One region of the Paenibacillus sp. G2S3 genome, then DNA from elsewhere that is predicted to be linked to it. Evidence: riboswitches for the same ligand, from Rfam matches in the RefSeq annotation. Region 1 holds a riboswitch; each other region holds the start of a gene.
What was found. A riboswitch is a leader RNA that binds a small molecule or an ion and turns the genes downstream of it on or off. The one in region 1 is predicted to bind thiamine pyrophosphate.
Positions count from the first base shown of each region.

Region 2: linked by a shared signal. The riboswitch ahead of QNH28_RS02075 (ABC transporter substrate-binding protein) and the one ahead of QNH28_RS12405 (ABC transporter ATP-binding protein) in region 1 are both predicted to bind thiamine pyrophosphate.
Region 3: linked by a shared signal. The riboswitch ahead of QNH28_RS01315 (ECF transporter S component) and the one ahead of QNH28_RS12405 (ABC transporter ATP-binding protein) in region 1 are both predicted to bind thiamine pyrophosphate.

Region 1 covers NZ_CP126095.1:2,865,131-2,869,401, forward strand. Annotated here, with positions in the region: gene QNH28_RS12395 (ABC transporter substrate-binding protein) at 1-563, opposite strand, end outside; gene QNH28_RS12400 (ABC transporter permease) at 560-1,336, opposite strand; gene QNH28_RS12405 (ABC transporter ATP-binding protein) at 1,317-2,012, opposite strand; TPP riboswitch at 2,271-2,374, opposite strand; gene QNH28_RS12410 (amino acid ABC transporter substrate-binding protein) at 2,598-3,434, shown strand; gene QNH28_RS12415 (amino acid ABC transporter permease) at 3,486-4,154, shown strand; gene QNH28_RS12420 (amino acid ABC transporter ATP-binding protein) at 4,168-4,271, shown strand, end outside.
Region 2 covers NZ_CP126095.1:458,113-462,383, forward strand. Annotated here, with positions in the region: gene QNH28_RS02060 (ABC transporter ATP-binding protein) at 1-158, opposite strand, end outside; gene QNH28_RS02065 (ABC transporter permease) at 193-954, opposite strand; gene QNH28_RS02070 (thiamine-binding protein) at 951-1,244, opposite strand; gene QNH28_RS02075 (ABC transporter substrate-binding protein) at 1,355-2,404, opposite strand; TPP riboswitch at 2,565-2,675, opposite strand; gene QNH28_RS02080 (hypothetical protein) at 2,833-4,271, opposite strand, start outside.
Region 3 covers NZ_CP126095.1:278,879-283,149, forward strand. Annotated here, with positions in the region: gene hflX (GTPase HflX) at 1-649, opposite strand, end outside; gene QNH28_RS01310 (hypothetical protein) at 1,212-2,015, shown strand; TPP riboswitch at 2,097-2,208, shown strand; gene QNH28_RS01315 (ECF transporter S component) at 2,317-2,952, shown strand; gene QNH28_RS01320 (ABC transporter ATP-binding protein) at 2,949-4,271, shown strand, end outside.

The DNA of each region.
Region 1 (4,271 bases):
TCAAAGCCTACGTCTATTAATTTGCTGGTATTTGGGTCACCCCCATCGTTTTGGATCATCGTACGAATCATGGCTTCGTAAAGAGGGATGGAAGAGTACCCAATCTGTTTACCTGTGAGGTCTTTGGGACTATGGATATCCCCGGCCTGAGGTACCATTAAATGATTAAGCGGATGTCTCACAATCGCTGCAATTGAACGTACTGGAATGTTCTCACTGCGTGCCATGAGCACCTGAGGTTGATAACTAAGCGCTAAATCGACTTGATTCACTGCCACAAGTTTCAGTGCATCATTGCTGTCGGCGGGCATTTGGATCTCTACGTCCAGACCTTCATCTTTGAAATAGCCATTTTGCTCAGCAGCATATAAAAAAGAATGAACGGCATTGGGATACCAGTCGAGCATAATCGTCAGCTTGTGGGTTTGCTTATTTTCGTTATTAGAAGAATCAGCAGAAGGATTACTTATGTTGGATGCTTTTCCGCAGCTGCTTAAGATTAAGACAGAACAGATGAGAAACATGGGAAAAACCCATTTTATTTGGGATTTTAAATGATTCATCGGTTAGAGCCTCTTTTCTTGAAAAAAATTACTTCGAGTAGAGCTATCATCAGAAACAGTACTACACCGAGTGCGGATAAAAGAAATACTGCGGCGAACATTTCAGCACTTTGCATATTCCCAGCCATTCTTCGACTAAAGTAACCGAGTCCCTTGCTGCCGCCGAGCCATTCGCCGATGGTTGCTCCAATCACGCAGTACACAATGGATAGCTTTAGTCCTGAGAAAAAAGAGGGCAGCGCCAGCGGAATTTGGGTTTTAACAAGCAGTTGCCAGCGGTTTGCGCCGAATGTTAACAATAAGTCCTTGTATGCCTGACCACTTGTACGAAGACCATCATATGTACTCACTACGACTGGGAAAAAAGCAGTTAGAAACACAACAGCGACTTTACTCCACAGCGTATATCCGAACCACATAATAAAAATGGGGGATAGTGCGATTAACGGAATCGTCTGACTGATAATAAGGAAGGGATAGATAGCCTTTTCAAGTGGTCGAAATAAGAACATCCCTGTGCCCAGCAGCGCACCACAGATTACCGAAAATATAAAACCAACCAATATTTCCTGCAATGTCGCTAATAAATGCAGACCAAATAATAATTGTCTGTGCTCGATCAATGCGATACCTATTGAAGAAGGTGCAGGGAGGATAAAGGCTGGAATCAAGTGAAGACGAACAGCTGACTCCCAGATCACGAGAATAAACAACACCAATAGAATGAAGGGGCCATAACGGTCTAGATGTTTTTTAAAAGGTATGGGTTGCATACATTCTCCGCTCCAACTCTTCACGCAAGGCTATAAACCGGAGTTCATAGTTCATCTTGTAATGTCTTGGCCTTGGTAAATCAACAATAATCTCCTGTAATTCGCTATGCACGCCTCCAGACAATAAATAAATTCGATCGCTTAGCAATAGCGCCTCCTCCAGATCATGGGTGATGAGCATCACCGTTTGACTCAGTTCATCCCAAAGCTCTAAAAGCCAACGGTGCATCTCTCGTTTGGTCATAGCGTCGAGCGCTCCAAATGGCTCATCTAGCAGTATAAGACGGCCGCCGGCGCCAGCCACTAGTGTTCGCAGAAATGCGACCCGCTGCTTCATGCCACCCGATAGCTCATGAGGATATGCCTTCTCTACATCGGCTAAACCGAAGCGTGATAGCATTTCACGAATATGAGAGATGGTCTGTTGTTTATTGGACCTTGGCTTGATTTCCCAAGGCAAAAGACAGTTGTCGAGCACTGTTCTCCACGGCAGCAGCAAATCCTGCTGCGGCATGTAAGCGATCTGACCTAAGCGATTTGATGCTGATGGGCTGGAAGGAATCATTATTTTCCCGTGAGTCGGTTCGAGCAAGCCTGCTATGGTTTTGAAAAGCGTACTTTTTCCGCATCCGCTAGCCCCAATGACAGAGACAAACTCTCCTTGACTGATATCCATGCTTAAGTTTGTAAATACAGGGGGCTGTTTTGATTCTGGAAAAGAGTAGGCTAAGCCTTGAATGGATAGGATTGTCGTGATGATTTAACCTCCTAAAAGTTTTGAATAGCATAGGCTACCTGAGAAGCTTCGTACAAAACTAGCATCGGAAGCATACGCTAAAAGTTTGTAAACAAATAAAGACCCATTCATTTCCGGTGGGAAATAAATGGGTCAAAAAGTTCATTCTGCATAGGAACACTAAAAAATGCATGGGATGAAAATTCTGCTCCACTTCCCTCCGCTGGTATGATCCAGATCAGGTTCCAAGGGTCCGGAGCTTGAAGCTCCGTCTCAGTCGGCCGACTCCCCTAGTGAAATAACAGGTCCATATTTAATTTGTTTATAAATATACCATATCTTTCTGAGATGTAAAGAGAGGATCTTGTGAAGGATTATTCTAAGAATGGGTAATATAAGGGTAGAGATTTACCTAATATTACAATTCCGATGTATATAATCGGAAAAAATCATTGACGGTAAACAGAAGCCAGTGTAGTATACAATTTACCGGAATAATTCCGGGTAAAGAGAGGGGAATTAGTAATGAGAAAATTAAGTTTAACTATTCTGCTGGCATTAACCGTGGTGTTAGTAGCGGCATGCGGCAATAATTCGAATACCGATACTTCTAAGAACTCTTCAGCTGGAACTAATGGTGGTGCAGCATCTACAGCGCAAAATAGTCTGGAAGCTGTTAAAGCTAGCGGCAAATTGCGGATAGGAACAGAAGGGACCTACGCACCCTTTACTTATCATGACGCTTCGGGTAAACTGACCGGTTTTGACGTAGAAATTGCTGAGGAAGTAGCGAAGCGTCTCGGTGTTGAGCCTGAATTTTTTGAGACACAGTGGGATGGTATTTTTGCCGGGATGGATGCCAAGCGGTTTGATGTTATTTTTAACGAAGTATCCATTAATGAAGATCGTAAAGTGAAATATGATTTCTCTGAACCATATATCGTATCTAAAGCGGTATTGATTGTGAGTGAAGACAATAATGATATCAAGACCTTTGCAGATCTTAAGGGTAAAAAAGCCGGACAATCTCTAACCAGTAACCTGTCCGATATCGCCCGTAAGAACGGCGCTGAAATTGTAGCTACAGACGGCTTTAATCAAGCGATGGACCTACTGACCTCGGGTCGTATTGATGCGACTGTAAATGATGGCTTGTCTTATCTGGATCTGAAAAAACAGAAGCCTGATGTGAAAATTAAAGTGGTGGATGAGATTCCTGAAGGTTCGCAAAGCGCTGCTGTGTTCTTGAAAGGTAACGATGAGTTGGTAAAAGCAGTTAGTGATGCAATTGTTGAAATGAAGAGCGATGGCACGTACTTAAAGATTTCTGAGAAATACTTTGGTGCTGACGTTTCAAAATAATACAAGGTTTCAGAAGCTAACTAGCTTGGAGCCAAAAAAGGATGTCTGAAAATGGATGACCGTAAAATACAAATTTTCTTAGATTCACTGCTACCCCTGCTAAAAGCCGGGGTGGCTTTTACCATTCCTTTGGCATTGATATCATTTGCTCTGGGATTGATATTAGCGATATTGACTGCATTAGCTCGGCTCTCCCCGTGGGTGCTACCGAAGCTAATCGCCCGCTTTTATGTATGGGTCATTCGCGGAACCCCATTGTTAGTACAGCTATTTATTATATTCTATGGTTTACCCGCAGTTGGAATTGTGCTCGACCCATTCATAGCCGCGACCATTGGATTTACTCTTAGTGTAGGAGCATATTCATCAGAAATCGTACGTGCTGCTATCCTGTCGATACATAAAGGCCAATGGGAAGCGGCCTTCTCCGTTGGGATGACTCGTGCGCAAGCGTTGCGCCGTGTTATACTGCCACAAGCTGCCCGTGTTTCTGTACCGCCGTTATCGAATTCCTTTATTAGCTTGGTGAAAGACACTTCACTTGCAGCGACCATTACCTATACGGAGATGTTCAGAACAGCACAGCAGGTTGCTTCCACCTCCTACGAGCCACTGCTGATCTATTGCGAAGCAGGATTGTTCTATTTACTATTCTGCTCTGTTTTATCAGCACTGCAAAATTACTTGGAGAAACGACTGAGTCGTTACTCTGCGAGCTAAGGGAGAGACTGTTATGATTGAAATACTTAATTTGCATAAATCCTTCGGTGAGCTGCAGGTATTAAAGGGCATTGATCTTAAAATGGAGCATGGTAAGGTGCTAGTTATTATTGGTCC
Region 2 (4,271 bases), 2.4 Mb from region 1:
AACTCTTGCTGCTCTACCTTAAGAGAAACGTTGTTCAGCACGTTCGTCTCACGGCGACGATGGGTGAAGGACTTGGAGATGCCGCTTACTTCAAGAGCAGGTGGTGCAGCAGTATGAGCTTCAGGAGAGCTTATGATTTCAGTTGTTCTTTGTTGCATTTGCGTCGCTTGAGACATACAGGCATCTTCCTTTCTATGAGCTACGGCGCGGTTTCCAGCGGACTAACCATTTTTCCAACAATGCGATAATAGCAAAAAGCACGAGACTTAAAAGTACAATAATAACAATAGCAACAAACATCCGATCCGTTCGATAAGCGGATTTCTGGAGGAGCATATAATAGCCAATCCCTTTATCCGCGCCAATCCATTCTGCGACCACGGCTCCCATAACTGCGTAGGTGGCGGATATCTTTACACCTGAGAATAGTGCCGGGATAGAAGACGGAAGCTCCAGCTTGGTGAAGATTTGCCACTTGCTTGCGCCCGCCATTTTCATATAATTCATCATGACCTGATCACTTTGAGACAAGCCGCCCATTGCAGCGACAGCTACCGGGAAGAAGCATACCAGCGTAATCAGCACGATTTTGGGCAAAAGACCGAAGCCGAACCAGATGATAAGCAGCGGTCCGAGTGCGATAGAAGGAACATTTTGACTCAGAATAATGAGTGGATAAAAAGCCCGTTTGGCCCAAGGCAAAAGATGCAAAAGTAGAGCAACAATCAAGCCTACACCTGTACCAATCGGAAAACCAATTAAAGTGAGTCGCAGCGTAGCCATCGTATGAACCCAAAGACCAGAAGCGTTACTGGTAGATTCGCGAGCAATGTCAGCAGGACTCGGAAGAATCCATGATTCGATATGGAATAGAGATACAGATAGCTGCCATACAGTTAAAAAGAAGACGACCGCCACAAGGGGCGGCCATATTAGCTTCCAGGTCGATCTCACGGCCGATATTTCTCCGTCAATTTATCCATGCTGATTCCGGTAGGATTATGAGCGATTTTGATCTGCGAAATCACGCTTGGACTACCTGCTTCGATTAGCGCCTCCTGCATTTGACGCACAACCTCCAGCAGCTCGCTAAGCTCACCTTCCATAGTGGTTTCCAGCGGATTCACTTGGTGTTTAACGCCGGACTTCTGAATAACTTCAATCGCTTTATCTACGTAGGGGATGGAGTCCTCATTGTTTGGAGTCTTAGGAATTACTTGAATGCTTAATAATGTGTTAGCCACAATAATCAATCCTCTCATTTTATAAGGTAGTTAAAAAGTCAACTTTGATAACGAAGTAATTCAGGAAGCAGACTCGGCGTCGAATCTTGAACGAACTTGGGAAGTCCGGTCTACTCCGCCGGTAAAAAATCATTCGTGAATGCACTAGCTGCATCCAGCGGTTTATCCAGCAGCTTCAGATCATACATCCAGTCGCCGTAATTCTGCCAGACCTCGGTTTTTTGCTCGCCCCAGCGGGGTGCATCGTCCTTGTATTTCGGGCTGAGCCATTTTTGGCTAGCTAGGACAAGCTCGGTATCTAGATCAGGCACAGCTTTAGATAATGTAGCGGCTGCCTCTTCCGGATGATCAATAGCATACTGATACCCTTTTGATGTAGCTTTCAGGAAAGCCTTCACCAAATCTGGATTCTCTGTGATCTGCTTCTCGCTCGTTGTTAGCACAGGCGTGTAATAATCAAGCTGAGGCGCATAATCCTTTAAGTACAGCATATCCAGAGGTTCACCACGCAGTTCAGCCTCAATACCGGTCCATGCGTAGAAGATCCAAGCGAAATCAATGTCGCGTTTTACGGCTGTAAAATAATCTGCTTCCCCAATACTGATTAGCTTCACCTTTTTCACATCGCCACCAACAGGGTCCATGATCGCCTTCATGGCTGCTTCTTCAGCAGGAGAGCCCCAACCGCCGTAGGTTTTACCCTCAAAATCTTTTGGTGATTTAATATTGCGGTCTACTGGAGCGGCGAATCCCGAAGTATTATGCTGAATAATGGCTGCAATCGAGACAAGGGGAACGCCTTGTAGACGGGCTAGAGTCAATCCTTCCTGAGCGCTGATCCCAAAAGCAGCTTCGCCAGAAGTAACCATGGTATCGGAACCCGCGGCGCCAGGTTGAACGATTTCTACATCCAGACCTTCTTCCGCGTAATAACCAAGATCCTTGGCTACGTATAGACCGGTGTGGTTCGTATTCGGTGTCCAATCCAGTGCAACCTTAACTTTGGTAAGCTCTTTCGGAGCATTTGATCCGGTCGCTGCATTCGATTCCGCAGCATTTCCTTTGTTTCCGGCTGTATTCCCATTGTTGCTGCCGCATCCAGCAATCGCAAGAATGAGCATACAGATGAGGCTCAGCATGAGTGCTTTTTTGAGTTGCATGTTTTCTTCTCTCCTTTAAGGTTGCCAGATCCCGTCATCCAACATGAATCATAAAGTGTAGTATGTACATTTCTTCTACATCTTTTGTGATCTACACAAAAAAAGCGCCCCGAGTGATCGGGACGCTGGCTTGGCGCTAGGTTAGTAAAGGTCACAGGGACCAAAACCAATTGGCGATTCCTACGCTGGCATTATCCAGATCAGGTATAAGGGTCAGTATCTTGTGGGATACAATCTCAGCCGGCCAATTCCAGCACCCCTGGTTCTATGAAGTTAACGGGTATTTCCACGTGCAATATAAGCAAGTATAAGTGTTGTACCTATACTTTATATCTTATATTTCTCGCATACGGTGTATTATAGACGGCTGTTCTCGGAATGTCTAGTAGCACGCTCCTAAATTTTTCAAATCTATGGCTGCCATTTCGTCAGTCTAGATCTTTATATTTCTTTCGGTGACGCCGCTTAAGCTCACTAACCAGAGCACCTAACGTAAGGACAACGCTGACCATTATCCCGCTCATAATCACGAAGAGAGCAAGAAACTCAAAGGGCGAATAGCTGATCATTTTACTCCATTGAATCTTTCCATCCAGATCGTCAATGACCTGATTCATGCCATAAATCCCACTTACCACCGTAAATACAGTGAGGATCATCAGCAGATTATCCCGGCGCTTGGACTGGAATTTATCTTGATACTGAAACAGGTCAGTCAAGGTTTCTTTCACTTCCTCGAACAGAGCGTCGTTTCCGTATACTTTACGCAGCTGAAGAAAAATCTCCCGTCCTTGCGACTGTGAAATCAGCTCCAAGAAATAGAACTTTGCCGAGAATTTATTAATCGAGTAGATTAAATTATCGATCTCATCATAATCGTGGTTTATGCGTAGTCGGGAATGCATATTTGCCAGCTTTAGCAGAACAATTTTGTGGAAAATATTGAGTAGAAATCCGTAATAATATTGCCCGTACATCTGGTTGGCCAGGTTAACGGCAATCTTCGGTTCAGCTCGTGTCATGCAGCAAAAGGTCTGCTCATTCATCATATAATACGTGTCTGGACCCCATCGATTATAGGAATGCTCATGACAATAGTTCGCAATATACGCTGGATCGCTGGCACTGGCATAGGGCTTCCCGTTCAGATCAATTCCATCAAGCTGAGAGGCGCGATAGCGTAGATTTACACTAATCTCATCAGAATCTTCTTCATTCTGAAAGCCGTAAAAGGCCTGCACCTGCATTCTTTCATCTACGAAAAAGGGGAGCGTCTCGAAATAAGCCCCATTGATATCCGAATGATCTAGAAAAGGCTCCAGTCCATCCACCAGATTTCGGAAGACAAAATCCTCCACCATCTCAAAGGTCTCTTCCCCGCAATGGATATAAGTATAGTCATCCTGTACGAAGGTGTTCTCAAGTGCTCGGAAGCGGTCCGCGAATTCGAGTGCAATACTAAAGGGAATCGAATCCCCCTCAAGCTGGACACGTATCGTCACAAATCCAAGCTGAAAAGGACATATGAATATATCCGTCGAGAGAACTTTAAAAAATATGGACTGCTGCGGAATCTCCAGAATACAGTCCAGATTATTTACTCTGGAAAAGCGGCGGAAAGAGTCAGCATCCTTCTGTCGTGGAAAAAGGATGTGTGCAGCAAACGGTAAATAGGTGCGCTCCATTCGTTCATGGGAAACACAGTAGCCTTCTCCATAATAGGCATTTTCCAGTTCTTTATTATCCAGAAAAAAACGTGTGAAGCCATCATCCTGCAACTGCTGGATAAGCTTTTTAGAATCGCCCTTTTTTATTGAAAAGGGAAAAATAAACTGCATAAGCGCAGTATGTAATAAAGGCTCAGTTG
Region 3 (4,271 bases), 2.6 Mb from region 1:
TCACATTCATTAAGCTGGACTTGCCGGTGTTCGTATAGCCGACGAGGCAGACAACAGGAACCTCATTCTTATGCCGCTGCTTCCGCTGAATTTGGCGTCTGGCCACTTGCTGTTGAAGCTCAACCTGTAGCGCTGAAATCCGTTCTTCAATTCTTCTGCGATCCAGCTCCAGCTTGGTTTCACCAGCGCCTCTGTTCTTCAGACCAGAACCACCGCCCTGTCTGCCGAGGGATTCTCGAAGACCTGTCAAGCGGGGCAGCATATACTGCAGCTTGGCTACTTCTACTTGCAGCTGTGCTTCTTTGGTCTTTGCTCTTTCCGCGAAAATATTCAGAATCAGAATCGTCCGGTCGATGACTTGACGGTCCAAAGAGGATTCCAAATTGCGAATCTGTGAAGGGGATAGCTCATCGTTAAAAATAACAATAGGAGCATCATGCGCTTCTAGAAGCGCCGATAATTCTTGAATTTTGCCTGTTCCGATATAGTGGGAAGGGTTGATTCGACTCGCTTTTTGAGTAAGCTCTCCTACAACTTCTAGGTCACAGGCCGCAGCCAGATTAGTGAGTTCTTCCATCGAATAAGCGAAGTTTGTTTCGTTTTGTAGCTGGACACCGACTATAATAGCTTTTTCTCGTAGTTGTTCCATATATTTATTAATCCTCCAGTAGTAAATAGTAAACGCAAAAAACACAGGCCATCTGCCTGTGCTTACGGTTCGTTAGAGGACGTCAGAACAAATGTATAAGGAGAAGTCTCCGTTACAACATTTGGGTCTTCCATAGATATATCGAAGCAAACAACGGCTCGGTCATAGGGGAATGATAAATTAATCCCTTACGAGTAGTAGTTGGTTTAAATTATAAGAAAGTATAAGTTTCACGATATACTTTATCCTTATAATTCTCACATAAACGCTACCGTCCTTATAAGGACGCCGAAGGCGTTTTAGTTTGTTGGCTTCTATGGAGTTAAATGGGTAGACCAATCCTGAGTCCTCTGCACATGGGCAGAGCTTTAGCGCTATTCAATTAGCCGCGCAAAGTTCTAACTCGGATAAAGTCTATCACACGTAACCCTCCGTTCATAAAAAGTTAAGTCGAGTTTACCACATCCTTTATTTGGTGGCAAATCGGGGGTGGGGGTTACATCCAAGAATTCTAAAAATTGATTTCATAACATATAGATATAATTTGATATGAATAGGAGGTGTGAAGACATTGCCTGTCCTCTCTACAAACACCATCATTAATTTACCTGTCGACGGTACTCGTCCAATAAATCAAGTTGTGATCAAAGTAGTTAACAATGGATCAGCTGGCGCGGCTTGTTATTTAACGGGTTTAGCCAATAGTGCAAGTCCTCAGACAGTCTTTATTGAAGAATTATTTGAGCTGCAATATCGGGAAACGTTAAGCAAGACCTACCCTATTGTAGAGGATTTATTCCAATTTAATTTTGTGTATTCACAGGAGCAATTAAAGATTCAGGTTTTTCTTGTGGATGTGAACGGTGTATGGACGGCCGTTAATCTGGAAGTGTTTCAAGTAAGCCGTATAACCTCGGAAATACGTGATAACGTATCGGTTACATCGTCCGACTTCGCAGCGATCAGCTTTATGAGGAGTCCTACCTTTACTATTCCACAAGGTCTTGCGGCTGAAATTAGACCGGCTGCTTTAGATATCCTATCCAAAAGACCTGTGCGTTATATGGTCGTTGCAGGTGGAACTCTGGATGGGACATTCGAGAATTTCCCTACACCAACTACGGATATTCCTGTCACGGACACAGCACTGCTAGTCAATTACACTTGCACTACGGTCACGGGTGGAAAGGTAATTATGCAAGGTACAGGATCAGGGATCTCTGGTGCGTATGCAAATTTGGCCGTTAACTTGCTTAACGAGCGACTCTCTTACGAGCTTCAGGATGAGCCGGTTACCCTGGTAGTGAACTCACTCTCAGGTGATGATGATCTCGCAGTCACCTTTAAGATGTCCGAGCAATGGTGAGCATTGCCGCGATAGGGATACCCAGGAAACGAAAATCATATTGTAAAAAGTTTACTTATGATATAAGTTATAGGAAGTTGAATCGCAATAAACGGGTGCTTGATGAAGTCAGGCTGAGATAGCGGCCTTATGCCGCTGACCGTCGATCTGATCTGGGTAATGCCAGCGTAGAGACGTTATTGTCGAGCATCCTTTTTTTTGATGCCATGCGCAAGCCTACCCATTAATGGGTAGGCTTTTTAAAATTACTCACATCATGCGAGCAACGAATCCAAGAACCTAGAAGGGAAGTTGTTGAAGCATGGAACAAGCTAATCAAGGACAAAGGCAAGGACAACAAGACAAAGGGACGAGGTCACGGGGATTGAAGCTGACTGATATTCTGGTAACCATCGTGATCGCGGTCGTATTCGGCATTATCTATAAAATCTGGGGACCGATGTACGACGTGGTCAAACCACTGGGTACCCATGCGGAACAAACGATATACGGCATGTGGTTCATTGCCGGGACGTTCGCGTTTCTCATCATCCGCAAGCCGGGAGTGGCGCTTCTGGCTGAGATTGCGGCGGCTTCCGTAAGTGCGCTATTGGGCAGCGAATGGGGGATTTCGACCTTGTATTACGGCGCGTTGCAGGGATTGGGCGCGGAGTTAGTCTTCGCGATTTTCCTCTATCGCAACGCGAACGTCTGGGTCACGTCGTTGGCAGCGCTCGCGGCGGCGGCGGGCTCGTTGGTGCTGGATTTCGGCTACGGTTACATTGAATCGTTGTCCGCTTGGAACTATACGCTGCTGATCGGATTGAGGGGACTCGGAAGTATCGTCATCGCCGGTATCTTCGCCTTCGGACTGTCCAAAGCGCTTGAGCTCACAGGCGTAACCAATGTGTTGAGACCGGCGTCCAAGGCGGACTACGACGCTTTGACACGACTATGACGGAGCCCGGAGTCCCCATAGCTGCGGGAGTTAAGAACTTAAAGCTTAAGTTTGCCGGAGAGGACTCCTTGTTGTTCAAGGGCGTTTCTCTTTCCTTCCACCAGGGGGAGAAGACGCTGCTGCTCGGCCCGAGCGGATGCGGAAAGTCGACGCTGCTGCAGGTGTTGAGCGGTTTGATTCCCGGTTCGATCGAAGTTCCGATGATCGCCGAAGAGACGTTTGTTCCCGAGAGATGGGGATACGTATTCCAAGATCCGGATACGCAGTTCTGTATGCCGTATGTGGACGAGGAGATGGCTTTCGTTCTCGAGAACATGCGCGTCCCCCGCGAAGAGATGGCAGGTCTGATCCGCCTTTATCTCGCTCAAGTCGGCTTGGATATTCCCGATATCCATATCGCAATCCAATCGTTATCGCAAGGGATGAAACAGCGATTAGCCATAGCATCCGTTCTGGCTATGGAGCCGGAAGTGATTTTCCTGGACGAACCGACGGCGCTGTTGGATAGTGAGGGTACGGAGCTGGTATGGTCTGCGATCAGAAGCCTGTCCGAAGGCATTACCTTGATCGTAATTGAGCATAAGATCGAAGGCGTTATCGATTTTTTCGATCGGATCGTCGTGTTATCCCGTGAAGGAGTAGTTATTGCTGACGGATCGCCGACGGAAATCTTTTCAGCTAAAAGGAGAGAGCTACAAGAATACGGAATTTGGTATCCGGGCGTCTGGGAGGACTATATCGAGAATAAATCCCGGAGGTCAGACTGCATTACTCGTTATTCAAACGCAAACGATCGGGAAGATATCTATCTGGAAATGGACAGGTTTCGCGGCAAACGAGGGAACAGGGCGGTCATCGAAGTAGGGAGGGCAATCGTCACCCCTGGTCAATGGATCGGGATCATCGGTCATAACGGAGCGGGCAAGAGCTCCTTGCTGCTCTCGATCATGCGACTGATCAAGACCGAAGGGATATGCAAGATAGCGGGCCGGGAAGCGGAGCATGTTGCGCAAGCGGTCGAGCATATCGCATTCGTTTTTCAAAACCCCGAATTTCAATTTGTTACACATTCGGTACGGGAAGAGATCGAGTATTCGTTGATGCTGGATGGCGTTAATTGCGAAATTCGGCGTGCGACGGCGTATAAGCTAATGGAAGAACTTTATTTAGAGGACGTTGCCTCGCGGCATCCGTATCAGCTGTCGATGGGACAAAAGAGACGATTAAGCGTCGCGACGGCGATCGTAAAAGGGCAACACATATTGCTGCTAGACGAGCCGACCTTTGGGCTGGATGCACGGAATACGTTCTCTTTGCTT